Regions from separate parts of the Indioceanicola profundi genome, predicted to be linked through region 1. Evidence: riboswitches for the same ligand, from Rfam matches in the RefSeq annotation. Region 1 holds a riboswitch; the other holds the start of a gene.
What was found. Region 1 has a riboswitch for cobalamin ahead of DOL89_RS19950 (TonB-dependent receptor plug domain-containing protein). Riboswitches for the same ligand answer to the same signal wherever they lie in the genome.
Positions count from the first base shown of each region.

Region 2: it holds a riboswitch for cobalamin, as region 1 does, so the genes downstream of both, DOL89_RS01730 (TonB-dependent receptor plug domain-containing protein) here and DOL89_RS19950 (TonB-dependent receptor plug domain-containing protein) in region 1, are expected to answer to the same signal.

Region 1 covers NZ_CP030127.1:846,417-854,019, reverse strand. Annotated here, with positions in the region: gene DOL89_RS19965 (ABC transporter ATP-binding protein) at 1-619, opposite strand, end outside; gene DOL89_RS19960 (FecCD family ABC transporter permease) at 616-1,638, opposite strand; gene DOL89_RS19955 (ABC transporter substrate-binding protein) at 1,635-2,459, opposite strand; gene DOL89_RS19950 (TonB-dependent receptor plug domain-containing protein) at 2,463-4,346, opposite strand; cobalamin riboswitch at 4,548-4,742, opposite strand; gene DOL89_RS19945 (UDP-glucuronic acid decarboxylase family protein) at 5,051-6,064, shown strand; gene DOL89_RS19940 (response regulator) at 6,188-6,562, opposite strand; gene DOL89_RS19935 (UbiA family prenyltransferase) at 6,782-7,603, shown strand, end outside.
Region 2 covers NZ_CP030126.1:362,745-370,347, forward strand. Annotated here, with positions in the region: gene DOL89_RS01730 (TonB-dependent receptor plug domain-containing protein) at 1-1,761, opposite strand, end outside; cobalamin riboswitch at 1,991-2,246, opposite strand; gene DOL89_RS01735 (ATP/GTP-binding protein) at 2,367-2,939, shown strand; gene DOL89_RS01740 (pentapeptide repeat-containing protein) at 2,950-4,251, opposite strand; gene phoU (phosphate signaling complex protein PhoU) at 4,374-5,126, shown strand; gene DOL89_RS01750 (hemerythrin domain-containing protein) at 5,195-5,629, shown strand; gene DOL89_RS01755 (hypothetical protein) at 5,633-5,998, opposite strand; gene DOL89_RS01760 (DUF2254 domain-containing protein) at 6,187-7,569, opposite strand.

The DNA of each region.
Region 1 (7,603 bases):
TGCAGAAGCGCAGCGCCAGCGTAAGGTCGTGCAGCACGACGAGTACCCCCATGCCCGCAGCCGCCAACCCGGCCAGCAGTTCCATCACCTGGAGCTGGTGATAGGGGTCAAGGCCTGCCGCGGGTTCGTCCGCCAGCAGATAGTCAGGCTCCACCGCCAGCGCCCTGGCCAACATGACCCGCGCCCGTTCCCCGCCGGACAGGGTGGTCGCGATGCGGTCGCGCAGATGCATGACCTGACAGCGCGCCAATGCGCGCTCCACCGCCGCCGCATCCTCCGGCGCCGGACCGCGCCAAGCATCGGCATGTGGCAGCCGGCCCAGCGTGACCACCCGCTCGGCCCGTAACGGCCAATGGCTGTGGGCATTCTGGTCCAGATACGCCAGACGCCGCGCCCGTTCCGGTCCCGGTAGGGCGGCAAGCAGCTCACCGTCCAGCGTCGCCTCTCCCCTGTCGGGCCGGGTCAGCCCAGCCAGCACGCCGAGCAGGGTGGTCTTGCCGGCCCCGTTCGGGCCGATAAGCCCGACCAGCTCCCCAGGGGTGAGCCGGGCGGTTACCCCGTCCAGCACCGGCCTGCCCCCCAGGGCGACGGAGATGCCTGTGGCCTGTAGCCCGCTCATCGGACCTCCGCTCTCAACTTGCGCAGCAGATGCAGGAAAAATGGCGCTCCGATCAGGCCGGTGACGACGCCCAGCTTCAGCTCATCATTGGTTGGCGCCAGCCGCACCAGGATATCGGCCAGCAGCAGAAGGGCGCCGCCGGCCAGGGCGCTTGGCAGGAGCAGGCGTCCGGGCTCATGCCCGACCAGCGGGCGCAACAGGTTCGGGACCACCAGCCCGACGAAGCCGATGCTGCCGGTCACCGAAACCCCGGACCCCACGGCCAGCACCGTGCCAAGTACGACCCGCAGCCGCAGCCTGTCCACGTCCACCCCCAGGCTGACCGCTGTCCGCTCCCCCAGACCCAGCGCGTCCAGATGCCGCCGGGCCTGGAACAGCATGACCAGCCCGGCGGCAAGGAAGGGGGCGGCCACCGCGGCATGGTCCAGCGTGCGGTCGGTGAGCGAGCCGAGAAGCCAGAAGGCGATCTCCAGCGCCGCGTGGGGGTTGGGGGCGAGGTTGAGGGCAAGGGAGGTCAACGATCCCGCCAGCGTCTGCACAGCCACCCCGGCCAGGATCAAGCTCAGTACGCTTGCCTGCCTGCCAGCCAACATCAGGATCAAGGCCATGCCGACGCCAGCGCCCGTCATTCCGGCCAGGGGCAGCGCCAGGGGAAAGGCGGCCGACAGCCCGAAATACAGCACCAGCACGGCCCCGACCGAGGCGGAGGAGGAGGCGCCAACCAGGCCAGGATCGGCCAGGGGATTGCGCAGAAAGCCCTGCAGCGCTGCCCCGGCCATGCCCAGCCCGGCCCCGACCAATGCTCCCAACAGGGCGCGGGGCAGCCTTATCTCCTGTGCAACCAGCACTACGGCCGGATCGCCCCGACCGAAGAGCCCGGCCAATAGTTCTCCCGGCGGAACCGCCGCCGGGCCGACCACCAGGGATGTCACGAACAGCACCGCCAGCAACGCCGCCAGCCCACTGCAGAGCGGCATGTCAGCTACAAGGGACCGTGCCGGAACGGAAAGGACGGTCATGGCTTAGTTTCCAACGCTGCGGCACGCAGCACCTCGGCCCCGTCGAACGAGCCTGGACCGGCGCAGAGCCAGTATTTGATTGGGAACTCCACCTCCCGCATCCGGCCGGCGATGGGGCGCAGGGCGGGGTGATCCAGGATGGATTGGCCGATGCCCGGCCGGTCCGGCCGTCGGCTGTCCACCACCAATATGTCCGGCGGGTCCAGCACCAGCTGCTCTACGAACACCCGGCCATTGGCGCGGCGGGCCAGCCTGCCGGCAATGTTGGTCAGACCGGCGGTCGACATCATGTCGTTGGCAAGGTCGCGGGTGCCCGGCGCATCCCCGCCGGGGCGGTACAGCGCCGCCGTGCCGACCCGCTGTCCGCCCTGCTTGGCGGCATACCGCGCTTCGAGGGAGGCCCGCAGGGCATGGCCCTCCTCCATACGGCCAAGCGCCTGGGCCACCTGCTCCACCTGGGGCAGGATATCGGCCAGCAAGGTGGCGGAGCGCAGGCGCAGCACGGGAACGCCCAGCCGTTCCAGCATCTCCACCGTACGGCCGCGGGCGAAGCCGCCTGCTACAACAAGGTCCGGCTTCAGCATCAGGATTTCCTCCGCCGTGCCGCCATGCCGGGGCATGCCCGCTGCCTGGGCGGCAAAGGGCGACAGATGCGGGTCGCCGGCCAGACGGCTCAACGCCGCGACCTGTCCTCGTTCTGCCAGCGCCAGCACGAACTGGTCGGTGCAGAGGGAGAGCGAAACCACGCGGGTCGGCGCCGCCTGCGCCCCTCCGACGGACAGCGCGATAAACAGCAGCATCAGAAGGGCGCGGGCGATCATCGATCAGAACTCCACCCGGACGCCGCCATAGGCGGAGCGGCCGGGCGTGTTGTAGTTCAGGACCTCCTGATACTCCTCGTCGAACAGGTTTTCGATGCGGCCGAACAGGCTGATGCCGTCCGCCACACGCCAGCGCCCAAGCAGGTTGACGACCGCGTATCCGTCAAGCCGGGGCGAGGTGGCGGTGGCGCGATCAAGCTGAGAGCTGACATAGCGCAGGTCGGCCCCAAGGCTGGCAACCTCCGTCAAGGCGATATCCGCCGCGAGATTCACCATGTTGCGCGGACGGCGCGGCAGTTCGCGGCCGGTATCCAGGTTCTTGGTGTCCAGCCAGGTATAGTTCGCGCTCAGCTCCAACCAGCTCGCCGGGCGTGCGGACAGGCTGGCCTCGATACCCTGACTGCGCGCCTCACCGACATTCACATAGCCGTTGGTAAAGGCGATCAGATCGTCGTAGCGATTCCGGAACACAGTGACCCCGGCGGTCACTTTGCCATCCAGCAGGCTCTGCTCCATGCCCGCATCCGCTCCCCAGCTTTCTTCCGCCTCCAACTCGGCATTGCCGAAGCTTGGGTCGAAAAGCTGATACAGGCTGGGCGCTCGCCGGGCGGTGCCGTAGCTGGCCCGGAACACGGTTCCGGTCTGGTCCAGCGCATAGGCCGCGGTGGTGCGCCAGGTCGTCTCGCCACCGAACTGGGCGTGATCATCATGGCGCAGTCCCAGCGTGACCGTCAGCTCCTCCGTGACGGCGGCCAGGTACTGGCCAAACACGGCCCAGGTTTCCACGTCCGCCGACACGCCTGGCGCAGTGACGCCGGCACTGGTGTTCGTTGTCTCAGCCTTTTCCCGGTCCCAGGCGACGCCGAGCGTCGCCACGTCCGCCGCGCGCAGACGCAGGTTCGAGAGCAGGTCGACGCCGAGCTGGTCGCTGTCGAAGGTGGAAAAGCGATAGAAGCCCAGAGGCTCGTCGAAATCCCGCTCCGTCCGGCTGGCGCCCACGGCCATGGTGGTTTCCAATCTGCCATCCAACCCGGTCAGCATGCCTGCTGCCCGGCCATGCAGGGTTTCCTTTTCCTGGAAGGCCAGCCCGTCGCTGGTGGCGCCGGGATCGAAATCCGTGTCCAGCCAGGACCAGCCGCCGGAAAGGTCGATCCGGACCTGTTCATTGGGGCGGAAGCCGAGCCGGCCCTGCACCGACCGGGCGGTGCTTCCGTCATCCTCATCGCCTGCGGCAATGCGGGAGAAACCGTCCGTCTCGTAGTTGCTGCCCGACAGGGCATATTCCACGCCGCCGGACGCGCCGCTCACCGACAGGTTTTGGCGGAGGGTGTCGTAGGCGCCGCCTTCGATCAGGCCGCGGACCGTGAGCGGACCCTGGCCGCGACGGGTGATGATATTGATCACGCCCGCCATGGCATCATTGCCGTAAAGCGCGCTCTGCGGGCCGCGCAGCACCTCGATCCGCTCGATATCATCGGTGAGCAGGGCGTTGAAATCGAACTCCCGGTTGGCGCTGGACGCATCGTTCATCTCGACGCCGTCGATCACCACCTTGACCATGCCCGGTTCTGAGCCGCGCAGGCGCAGGAGGGACGTCGATCCCACCCCGCCGCTGCGGGAGATGGAGACGCCCGGCACGCGCCGCAGCACGTCTATGGCCTGGGGCTGCTGGCTACGTTCAATCTCCTTGGCGGTGATCACGCTGATGCTGCTGCCGACACGGTCGAGGCGGGTCGGCACGCGCGTGGCGGTGATGACGATTTCCTCTATGTCTCCGGCCTGCACGCCCGCCTGGGCAAATGCCGGTAGGGGAAGGACGGCGGCGATGCCGAATGCCAGCCACAACGCTGGCCGGCGGGACATTGGGTAGAGACTGGACTTTGGCACTTTTCAAGGCTCCGTTCCGCGATGATGCGAAATCGGAAGCAGGCCCGCGCGGCAACCGTCCAAGGGACGGATGCTGGCGGAACCGGACAGGCCGGGTCGGTGCCGACATGCGATGGCATGGCGTTCACGCGGGCGCACTCCTTCCGAAGCGCCGGCACGAAACGGAAACCCGCCCCGCCAGGACACCCCGCCCAACGGCCGTGCGACGCATTTCCGAAGGCAGGTCTCCTGGCTTGCGGGTCAGGGCGCATGCCCGGCCTTCCCAGTTTCCCAGTGGCCGTAGACGGGCAGCGCTCACCGCTCACAGTTGCGGGGACAGCCGCGGATTCAGTCCTTCCGGACCTCACCGCATTCCCTTTTCACCCCCGAGGGGGCACCTTCGATGCAGCCTTGATAGTCCAGCCTTTCGCGCCGCACAAGTCCGATAAGCCTTTGAGAGCACGGTGCGCTGTCCGGCCGGCATGCCGGCCGCCCCGTTCCAGACGCCCCGCGCGGACGGATAGGTCGGTTCCGTATTCCTGCCTTTCATGGTGCCTATTGAGGGGGCATCCTAGCTGATCGTTGGCGTTTTTACGTTCGGTCGGAGGTATCCCTCGCCATCCGGCGACCTACTTTTCCTGCCCTTTTGTAGATGTTGAACCGGTTCTACCGTGCCGCATCGCCCGCTGAAGCGTTCAGCTTGCAAGAAACCGTGGAGGGAAAGAATGCACCGTCGGGAGCTGCTGGACCGGTTTGGTGGGCGCAAACGTTGCCTGGTGACGGGGGGCGCCGGATTTCTTGGTTCTCACCTGTGTGAGCGGCTTCTGGCGATGGGGAACGACGTGCTCTGCGTCGACAACTTCTTCACCGGCAACCGCGCGAACATCTCCCATCTGCTACAGAACCCGCATTTCGAGGTGATGCGCCACGACATCACCTTCCCGATCTATGTGGAGGTGGACGAGATCTACAATCTCGCCTGCCCGGCCAGCCCGGTGCACTATCAGCACGACCCCGTCCAGACGGCCAAGGTCAGCGTGCACGGCGCCATCAACATGCTGGGACTGGCAAAGCGCACCGGGGCCAAGATCCTCCAGGCCTCCACCTCGGAGGTGTATGGCGATCCCACGGTGCATCCGCAGACCGAGGATTACCGCGGCAATGTGAACCCGATCGGTCCGCGCGCCTGCTATGACGAGGGCAAGCGCTGTGCCGAGACCCTGTTCTTCGACTATCACCGCCAGCACGATCTGCGCATCCGGGTGATGCGCATCTTCAATACCTACGGGCCCCGCATGCACCCGGCGGACGGGCGCGTGGTGTCGAACTTCATCGTCCAGGCCCTGCAGGGGGAGCCGATCACCATCTATGGCGACGGCTCGCAGACCCGGTCCTTCTGCTATGTGGACGATCTGATCGAGGGCATGATCCGCCTGATGAACGCCCCGGACGAGGTGACCGGCCCGATCAATCTCGGCAATCCGGTGGAGACCCGCGTGCTGGAGCTGGCGGAAAAGATCCGCGACTATCTCGGCAGCTCCAGCCCCATCGTGTTCGAGCCCTTGCCGGTGGACGACCCGATCCAGCGCTGCCCGGACATCACCCGCGCCCGCACGATGCTGGAGTGGGAGCCGAGAGTGTCGCTGGAGGAGGGGCTGCGGCGCACCGTGGACTACTTCGCCGAGCGTCTCACCGCCCCCGCGCCAGCCGCCGTCAAGGTCGGCGCCGGTAAGGTTTAGGCGGAACCGGCTCGTCCGTCAGGAGGCGGTACGCGCGAGATGAGGCGTGCCGCCTCAGCCACCGCTTGATCGGATGCCGATGTCAGAAGTGTCCCGCCGCTTCCGACGGACGGCTATCCATGGTCAGCTTTGCGTCGGCAGGCGGAGCTTGCAGGCGATGTGGAGCGCATTCTCGATGTCGGCCGGCTGAAACGGCTTTCCGACAAGAACCACCGCTCCGGCATCCTGTGCGGTCTGGGCATCGAGATGACCCGACACCATGACCACGGGAATGCCGAGCGTGCTGGAAATCGCCGATGCCGCCAGAATGCCGGAGGTTCCGGCAGCGAGGTGGCCGTCCATGGTCACAAGGTCCGGCTTGTGCCGCCGGGCAAGCTCCATGGCTTCCGGGCCGCTTGTGGCGAACCAGCACGCATCGTGGCCCAGATCCTCGAGTATAGATCCGAGTTGCATCGCGATGAGCACGTCGTCCTCCGCCACCAGGACCCTCAATCCCATCTCCTCTCCACCCCGCCAGTGTTCCCGCAGCATCCTAATGCGCGAAGCAGCACAGGGTTGCGTCACAAAAACGGGTTGAATGCCCTTGAGCGGCGGTTTTCCCGAACTACAGACCCTTCGTCACAAATTAGTCCCAGCTCATATCGCGTATGTTGCACCGCAACGCGGAGACATTTGCGTTGGCGGCGTGTTGGAGGTGGCGCTGACGAGGGGGCCTACATGCTGCACAGCAACACCGCCATCGCCGCGAACGACTTCGACGAAGCCCGCGGCGTGGTAGAAAGCCGTCCATTAATCGTCGATCTGGACGGCACGCTGCTCAGGACCGATCTGCTCTATGAAAGCTTTACGTTATTGATAAAACAGCAGCCTTGGCTGCTGTTGCTGATTCCCTACTGGCTTTTCGTCGGCGGCAAGGCCCACCTGAAGCGGGAAATTGCCCGGCGGGTGGATCTTGACGTCGGGTCGCTGCCGCTGAACCGGGACTTCCTGGATTGGGTGCTGCGTCAGCGCCTGGACGGGCGCACGGTCGCCATCGTCTCCGCATCCGATCAAAGTCTGGTCGACAAGGTTGCGGCCGATATCGGCTTCTTCCATGACGCGATCGGCAGCGACGGGGTGACGAACCTGTCCGGCCGCCGTAAGATCGATGCGATCACGGCCAAGTTCGGACCGGATTTCACCTATTGCGGCGATGCCGTCACCGACATCCATGTCTGGGAGCATTGCCGCTCGGCCGTGCTGGTCGGCAACGGAACCAAGCTTGCCAAGCGGCTTCCGGAAGATGTCGTGGTGCATGAGCAGTTCGCGTTGGAACCGGCGAACTGGCGCATCTGGGCCAAGGCGCTCCGCGTCCATCAATGGGCCAAGAACGGTCTGGTCTTCGTGCCGCTGCTGCTGTCAGGCCAAGTTCTGGACCTCGGGGCAGTCGCCATGGCGGCGCTCGGAACGCTGATCCTCAGCCTCGTCGCCTCGGCGACCTATCTGCTGAATGACCTGCTGGACCTTGCCGATGACCGTCAGCACAGGAGTAAGTGCAAG
Region 2 (7,603 bases), on a different replicon from region 1:
ATAGACGACATCCTGCCGCTGGCCCACGAACTGCGCCTCCGGCGACAGGGACAGGCCCTCCACCGGGGTGAAGCGGCCGAGCAGGCTGATGGCGTTCTCCGGCCGGCGGGCCAGACGGGCGCCGGTGCGCCCATCACGGGCGTCGGTCCAGGTCCAGGAGGCGCGCAGCTCCGCCCAGTCGGTAGGGCGCAGCTCCAGGCTGGCTTCCACGCCCTCCACCTCCGCCTCGTCGATGTTGATGGAGCTGTTGCTGACGAAGTCGTACTGGATCAGATCGTCGACATCATTGGCGAACCAGGTGATGCCCAGCGTGGCGAAATCCGCCCGGCCGGCGGCGGCCAGATCGGTCTCGACCCCGGCTTCCCAGCCAAAGCTCTCCTCGGCTTCCAGGTCGGGATTGCCCTGATAGCCGAAATTATTCACGCCGTAGCGGTCATACAGGCCGGGGGCCTTGTAGGCGGTGCCGACGGCGGCGGTCAGCCGGCTGTTCAACTCCGGCACCTCCACCACGCCGCCCAGCCGCCAAGTGGTGCGGCTGCCGTAATCGTCCGGTCGGTCGTGGCGCAGCCCGGCGGTCAGGTTCAGGCGGCCGGCGACACGGGCCTGCGCATGGGCGAACAGGGCGACGCCGTCGGCCTCCGCATCCACCTGCTGGGTGAAGGGGCCGAACTCCGACTCCTGCCGCGTGTCCAGCTCCACTGTCTCATGCACATAGCTGGCGCCGGCCACCAGGACGGCATCGCGCAGCACCGGCAGGCCGGGCAGAGCGTAGCTGTTCTGCCAGTCCACGCTGGTGCGGGCGCCTTCGAACCGGTCATTGCTGCTGCCGCCGTCCACGGCATCGGGGGCGTTGGTGAAGCGGCGGTCATAGATGCTCTGCCCCACCGCGAGGCGGGAGGTCAGCGCGCCGGCCAGCAGGTCCAGCTCACCGGCCGTCTGCCAGCTCAACTGCTCCGCCCTTGCTTGGGAGTTCGGGTCGTCCAGCGGAACATTGTCGATGTCCGCATCCGACTCGCGCCAGCGGACCAGCCCCTCCAACCGGGCGGCGTCCAGCCGGTACACGGCCTTGGCGATGGCGGTGAGGTTGTCGAACCCGTTCTCCTCCCCATCGCCGCCGGTCAGCCGGTCCGGCGTGGCGTTGTCGCCATCGGTGGTGAAGCCCTGCAGGCTGAGGCCGTAATCCAGCCGGCCCATGGTGCCGAACAGGCCGGCCGTGCCGCGCTTGGTCCCGTCGGTGCCCAGTCCGAGGTCGATCTCCGCCACCGCCGGCCGGTCGGCCCCGGCGCGGGTGATCAGGTTGATGACGCCGCCGATGGCGTTGGAACCGTAGAGCGTGCTGGCCGGGCCGCGCACCACCTCGATCCGTTGCAGGCCGCCCAGCACGTCGTCACCGAAATTGTAGGCGCCGGCAGCCAGGGACGGATCGTTGACCGGAAGCCCGTCCAGCAGGACCAGCACATGGTCGCTGTTGGTGCCGCGCAGGAAGACGGAGGTGTTGGCACCGGGACCGCCGCTGCTCACCACGCTGGCGCCGGGCAAAAGGCGCAGGGCGTCGGGCAGGGTCTGCCAGCCGCTGGCCTCGATCTCGGCGCGGGTGACGAGGCTGATGCCCGCCGGCAGGCGGCTGACCGGCGTGCGGACGCGGGTGGCGGTGATCACCATCTCCTCCACCTCGCTCGAGGACTGCGCGACAGCCGGCAGGGGAAGGATTGGAAGGGCGAGGGCGAGGCCCAGGGGGAACAGTTTTGCTTTGGTCATCATGTCAGGACAGGCGGCCGGACGGCGCCTGGACAGGGCCGGCCGGCGGTTTGCGGACGGGCCGCCGCGGACACGCGGCCGTCCGGAGCGCGGGGCCGGCCTTGGCCGGACCCGGTGCCTCACCGGACTGATCGTCAGAGGATGCGTCATGCGCCCTCCGTCCACGGCAACCCTACGGGCACGTCACCGCAAACGGAAAACCGTTCCACCGGTGCAACCCCGCCCGATGGCCGCGTGACGCATGACGCCGGCAGGTCTCCTGGCTCTCGGGTCTTTGTCGGCCGCCCGGCCTTCCCAGTCCGCCGCCCCTTTCGCCGACATGGCGCGGAGGCGGGTTTCCAGTGGCATCCGCGGGGATGGACCCCGGGGGGCGGCCGGCTCACCGATCACAGTTGCGGGGGCAGCCGCGGCGTAGGCCCGGTTGGAACCGGGCCGCACACGCGTTCCCTTTTCACCCTGTCGTGGGGACCGACGCTAGGGCCACTCTATTCCTGGCGGAACCGCCGCCGCAAGCGCCGCCGACCGCTGCGGGCGCACAGGGCAGCCGTGCAATCTGATACTTGGGTACCATGGCGGCGGCGCCGGAAGGCAGGTAGCCTGAAGCCGTCATGATGGGATCGACGGACAGACCAAGGCTCGGAATCACGGGAAGTGCCGGTACTGGCAAGACCACGCTCGCCGGGAGATTGGCGCAAACGCTGGAACTGCCGCTGCTGCCAGAGGCGATGCGCGCCATGCTGGAGGCGGGATTCGATCTCCACAGCCTGACACGGGCGGAGCACCGGTCGTTGCTGCGCGGCCATGCCGATGCGCTGGCGCGCGATCTCGCCCGTACCGATGGCGGTCTGGTCAGCGACCGCACCCCCCTGGATTTCGTGGCGTTCTGGCTGTCCAACGGATACGGGGTGGAGGACCCCGATGGGACGGAGGCGCTGTTGGTCCGTGCTGTCGCCGCCATGGCGGAATATTCGCTGGTGATCGTCCTGCCCTGGGGGCGCCCCATCCCCGCCGACGGGGTGCGCAGCGCCAATCCCTGGCACCAGCTTCATTTCCAGGCGATCATGGAAGGGCTGTGCCGCCGCTGGATTCCGGCGGACCGGCTGCTGATCCTGCCGGACGGCGATGCCGCCGGGCCGGAGGAGCGCTGCGGCATGCTGCTTGAGCGGGTCGGGAGAGGCTGACGCCCAGCCGTCAGTCCTCGTCTGGGTCGTCGGGGGCGGGAAGCGAAGCGCCCATGGTCACGGCCCCGTCCAGATCGGCCCCGGTCAGATTGGCATCGACCAGAACCGCATCGGTCAGGTCCGCCCCGCGCAGGTCGGCCCCGGACAGGTTGGCGTCGCGCATCACGGCCCCCTTGAGGCTGGCCTGCTGCAGGACCACGCCGCTCAGATTCGCCGGCCATCTGCGGCCGGTGGGCTTGCCGTCAGGTCCCTTGATGTCCACCGACCCGACCCGCGCCTGATCCAGGCAGGCGCCCGCCATGTCGCAGCCGCGGAGGTTCGTGCCGTCCAGCGTGGCCCTGCTGAGGTCCGCATGCTTCAGCACCGCATTGGCGAAGTCGGCCATGACCAGCAGCGCCTCCGACAGCTTGGCCCCGGTCAGGTTGGCCCCCTTCAGACTGGCCCCGCCCAGATTGACCCGCGTCAGGTCGATATGGGCCAGATCCTGACCATCCAGATTGGCGCGTTCGCCCTTGGCCCCATTGGACTCGATCCAGACCTTGTGCTGGGCCAGCATATCCTGCACCGATTCGGAGAAGCTGTCGGCGGACCGGGTGAAATTGGCCCCCGCAATGTCAACTCCGCCGAGGTCCACGCCTTCCAGATTGGCGCCGTGAAGGTCCGCGCCCCGTAGCACCGCGCCGCTCAGCACGGCGCCGGCCAGATTGGCGTTGCGTAGGCTGGCCCCGGTCAGATTGGCCTGGACCAGACTGACTCCCCGCATGTCGGAGCCGGCCAGATTGGCGTTCTTCATGTTGGCGCGGGCGAAGTTGCAGCCGGTGAGCTGTGCCCCGGCGCAGTCGGCGCCCACCAGAGTGCTGTCCGTCAGGTCGGCGCCGGCCAGGTTGGCATTGGAAAGCTGGGCCTCATCCATATCCACGCCGGCCATGTCCGACGGCTGCACCCGCATCTGGGTGGGCGTCCGGCGGTCCAACAGCGCGCCGCCGCGAAGATCGGCCCCGCGCAGGATCGCCCCCTTCAGCCGCGCGCCGCGGAGATGCGCCCCGCGGAGGTCGGCGCCGGTGAGGTCGCATTTCACCAGGACGGCCCGGTTCAGACGTGCGGCGAACAGGTCGGCGAGACTGAGATTGGCGCCGGTGAAATCGCAATCCGAAAGATTCGCCCCGGATAGTTTCGCGGATTGAAGATTTGCACCTGCAAAGCTGTGGCCTTGCAGGTCTGCCAGCGCCATCATGGCGCGCGCGCCGCCCGTCAGTCGCTTTAGCCAGCGCTCATGCTTCTGAATGATGTTGATCAAGTCATGAGGCGTCATGAAAAACCGCTAGACTGGAGGGCGGGCGGAACCATGCCGCCAGAATAGTTATGACCCGATTACACGTTTGGGGAAAGCGCTTCTATCCGTTCGGGTAGGGCAATCATGCGAGGGAGCAGACCGTGGAAGAAAACCGCACGGAAACGAAGCACATCGTCAATGCCTACGACACCGAGCTGCGGACATTGCATGCGTTGATCTCCCGCATGGGCGCAACGACGGCGGAGCAGCTGGCAGACGCCATCACGGCAATTGTAGACCGCGACGCCGATGTTGCCGCCCGGGTGATGCAGCGGGATGAGCTGGTCGATCAACTCGAACGGGAGGTGGAGGCCCACACGCTGCGGCTGTTGGCCCTTCGCCAGCCTATGGCCCGCGACCTGCGCGAAGTGATCGCGGCGTTGCGCATCTCCAACAATCTGGAGCGGGTCGGGGATTTCGCGGCCAATGTGGCGAAGCGGGCCCTGGCGCTGAATTCCCTGCCGGAAGTCACGCTGGCCCGCTCGCTGAGGCCGATCGGGCGGATCGCCTGCGAGATGATCCATGACATCATGCGGGCCTACGATGCCGATGACATCAAACTGGCCATGGCGGTGCGTGATCGCGACCAGGAGCTGGACCGCGCCTACACTTCCCTGTTCCGCGAGCTGCTGACCTACATGATGGAGACGCCGCAGCGGATCACCTCCTGCACCCATCTCCTGTTCGCGGCCAAGAATCTGGAGCGGATCGGCGACCACGCCACCAACATCGCCGAAACCCTCTGCTTCCGGATCAGCGGACGCCTGCCGGATGAGGAAAGGGAGAAGGGGGATCTCTCCGCCTTCGAGGTGGTGAAGCCGGGCGAACTGCCGGCCAACGGCGCCGGGGCGTAAGCGCGGCCCGGAACCCGTCAGCACCGCGCGCCGTTCCCTACCCGGTCGAGGCAGGAGGAACGGCGCGCATGATGATCACAGACCTTATCCGCGAGGACCATCTGGCGGCGCGCGACCTGCTGGGGGTGATCGGCAACAGTCCCCAACAGGCGCATGAGGAACGGGCCGACGGGTTCGCGCGTCTGGCTGCCCTCTGGGCGATACATGGAAACATGATGACCGCCGCTGTGCATCCGGTGCTGGGGGCCACCCAGGCATGGCCCGATCCGGTCGCGGCCACGACGGAGCTGCAGCAGGAGGTGGAAACCCTCGCCGGCGATCTGGCCCGCCGGGAGGATCGGCACGACGCCTCCTGGCGCGGAGAGTACGAGCATCTCCGCGACACGTTCGAGCGTCAGGTGCAGGTGGAGCAGACGGACCTGATCCCGCTTCTTCTGGAACTGCCGCCCGAGCAGATCGCCAAGGCAACGGAAACGGCACGAAGCAGCCGGGCTGGCGGCTGAGGATCAGCCCGCCGTGAAGATGAGGGTGCCGAGCGCCCAGAGGAACAATCCGACCACGATCGCGATGGCGGCGAGCGCACCCCAGTGCAACGCCTCGTCCGCCTCCCTGTGGGCGTGGTCGCCATGGGTCAGGTCCGGAGGCATGCCGTGCAGGGCGTCGTCCGGCGTCGGCCGGATCGGCTCCGCCCCTGTGGTGATGGGCGGAGCGGCGGCAGTGCCGGTCTGCTCCGGCGGGCGGCGCAGCTCCGCCCCTTCCGCGCGCTCGATGGGGGTGGCGGCGGCGTGATCCAGCGGAGCGTCGCGCTGGTCCGGCGGAGCCTGTCGCTGGTCCATGGATGGGATGATCGGTTGCTGCGGGGTGGTGGCCATTCGCGCCATCCTCTCTTTTTCTGGGTTCGGGTGGCCGTCCGGGACGTCCGCTCCGTCTAAACCTTCCCAGCCCCCGCCCGGTTCCAGACGTCGCCATCGAGAAGCCGGGTGGAACCTGCCGTCCCTCCGCCTGTGCATCCCGCCGTCCTCTCCAGGCGGCGGGCGGCGGCAGCCAGCCTGCCAGCCGATTATGCCTGGCGAAGGGCGGCCGACCGGGTCACGCCCTCCGACCGGTTCTCCAGGTCGCTGGGCCCCATCTCGCAGATTTTGTGCCGCGCCGCGGCCAGCGCCAGCCTGACATCCGCCCGGTCATGCTCCTCCTCGGCCGCCCGCAGGCAGGCTGCGGCTGTCATCTCCGCGTGCTTCATCAGGCTGTCCCGCTGCTCCGCCGTGCGGATATGCTCGGCCAGCCGGGCGATGGAGCCCAGCAGGTGGATCGCCATGGCGGGCTTTGCCGCGCCCGCCTGCCGGATCTGGTTGAAGGCCGCATCGAAGATGCCGTCGAAGCCGGTCCGCTTCGCCACGATCCGGATTGTGCCTTGCTCGTCCTTATAGGTGATGCCGGGCAGTTGCCGGCCCATGAGCCGGGACAGCGCACCGCGCAGCCGGTCGACCACCGCCATGGCCGTATTGGGGTCGTTGATGCCGGGCGATAAAGCGCGCAGGGCGATGTCCACCATATGGCGGATCGGAAACTCCAGATCCTGCGTGGGCGTCCTCTGGTCGCCGATCAGGACGTGCTTCTGGATGAGCGTCTCAAGCTCCGGGGTCAGCCGGTCCGGCGGGGAAACCTGCGCCAGCCAGCCATGCCGGCACATGAAGGCGCCGGCCCGGTAGTCCAGCCGGATCACCACGTCGGCCTCGCAGGCGGACTTGGCCAGATCGCCATACTCCACGGCCTGAACGTAGCCCTCCTCGGTGGAGCGGACGATGGCGAAATCCCGGAACAGCTCATCGGGGACCTTGTCCTCTCCCTGGCCCACGGTTGACGGGGCGCCGTTGGCGATGGGGAGGCCCTTGATGCCGCTCTCCAGCTCCGCAGAGACCCGCTCGATGACATTGTCCGCCACGACCAGCCGGGCCACGACGCTGAGGAACAGCAGCATGACCACGAGGCAGATCAGGGCAAGCAGCAGCGCCACCGCAACCGTGATCTGCGGCACCTCCGCCGCCGGCATGTCTTTCTGCACCGTGCGGAGCGCCAGCAGACCGTAGACGACGGTCATGGTGAAGACGCCGAGTGAGAGCTGGGTGCGGGGGTCGCTGGTGTAGGTTCGAACAAGGCGGGAGCCGAACTGGTTGGCGGCCAGCGACAGGACCACCATGGTGATGGAGAACATCACGCCGGCCAGTGTGATGAGCGAGCTCACCAGCGCCGTCAGCAGGTTGCGGGCATCGTCCCCGCTGCCGGCGGTCAGCAGCACATGGCGGGGCAGGTCCTCAGGAACAAGGATCGAGTCCAGGCTGTAGGCGCCCCACCAGAGCAGCGCGGCAACGATGCTCAGCCCGACCGGCGCCGGCCATAGGCTGGTGCGCAGGCTTTCTCTCAACGCGGACAGCTTGCTCAGCATGATTCTGGACGACCCTTCGAATGGCCCGACTGGG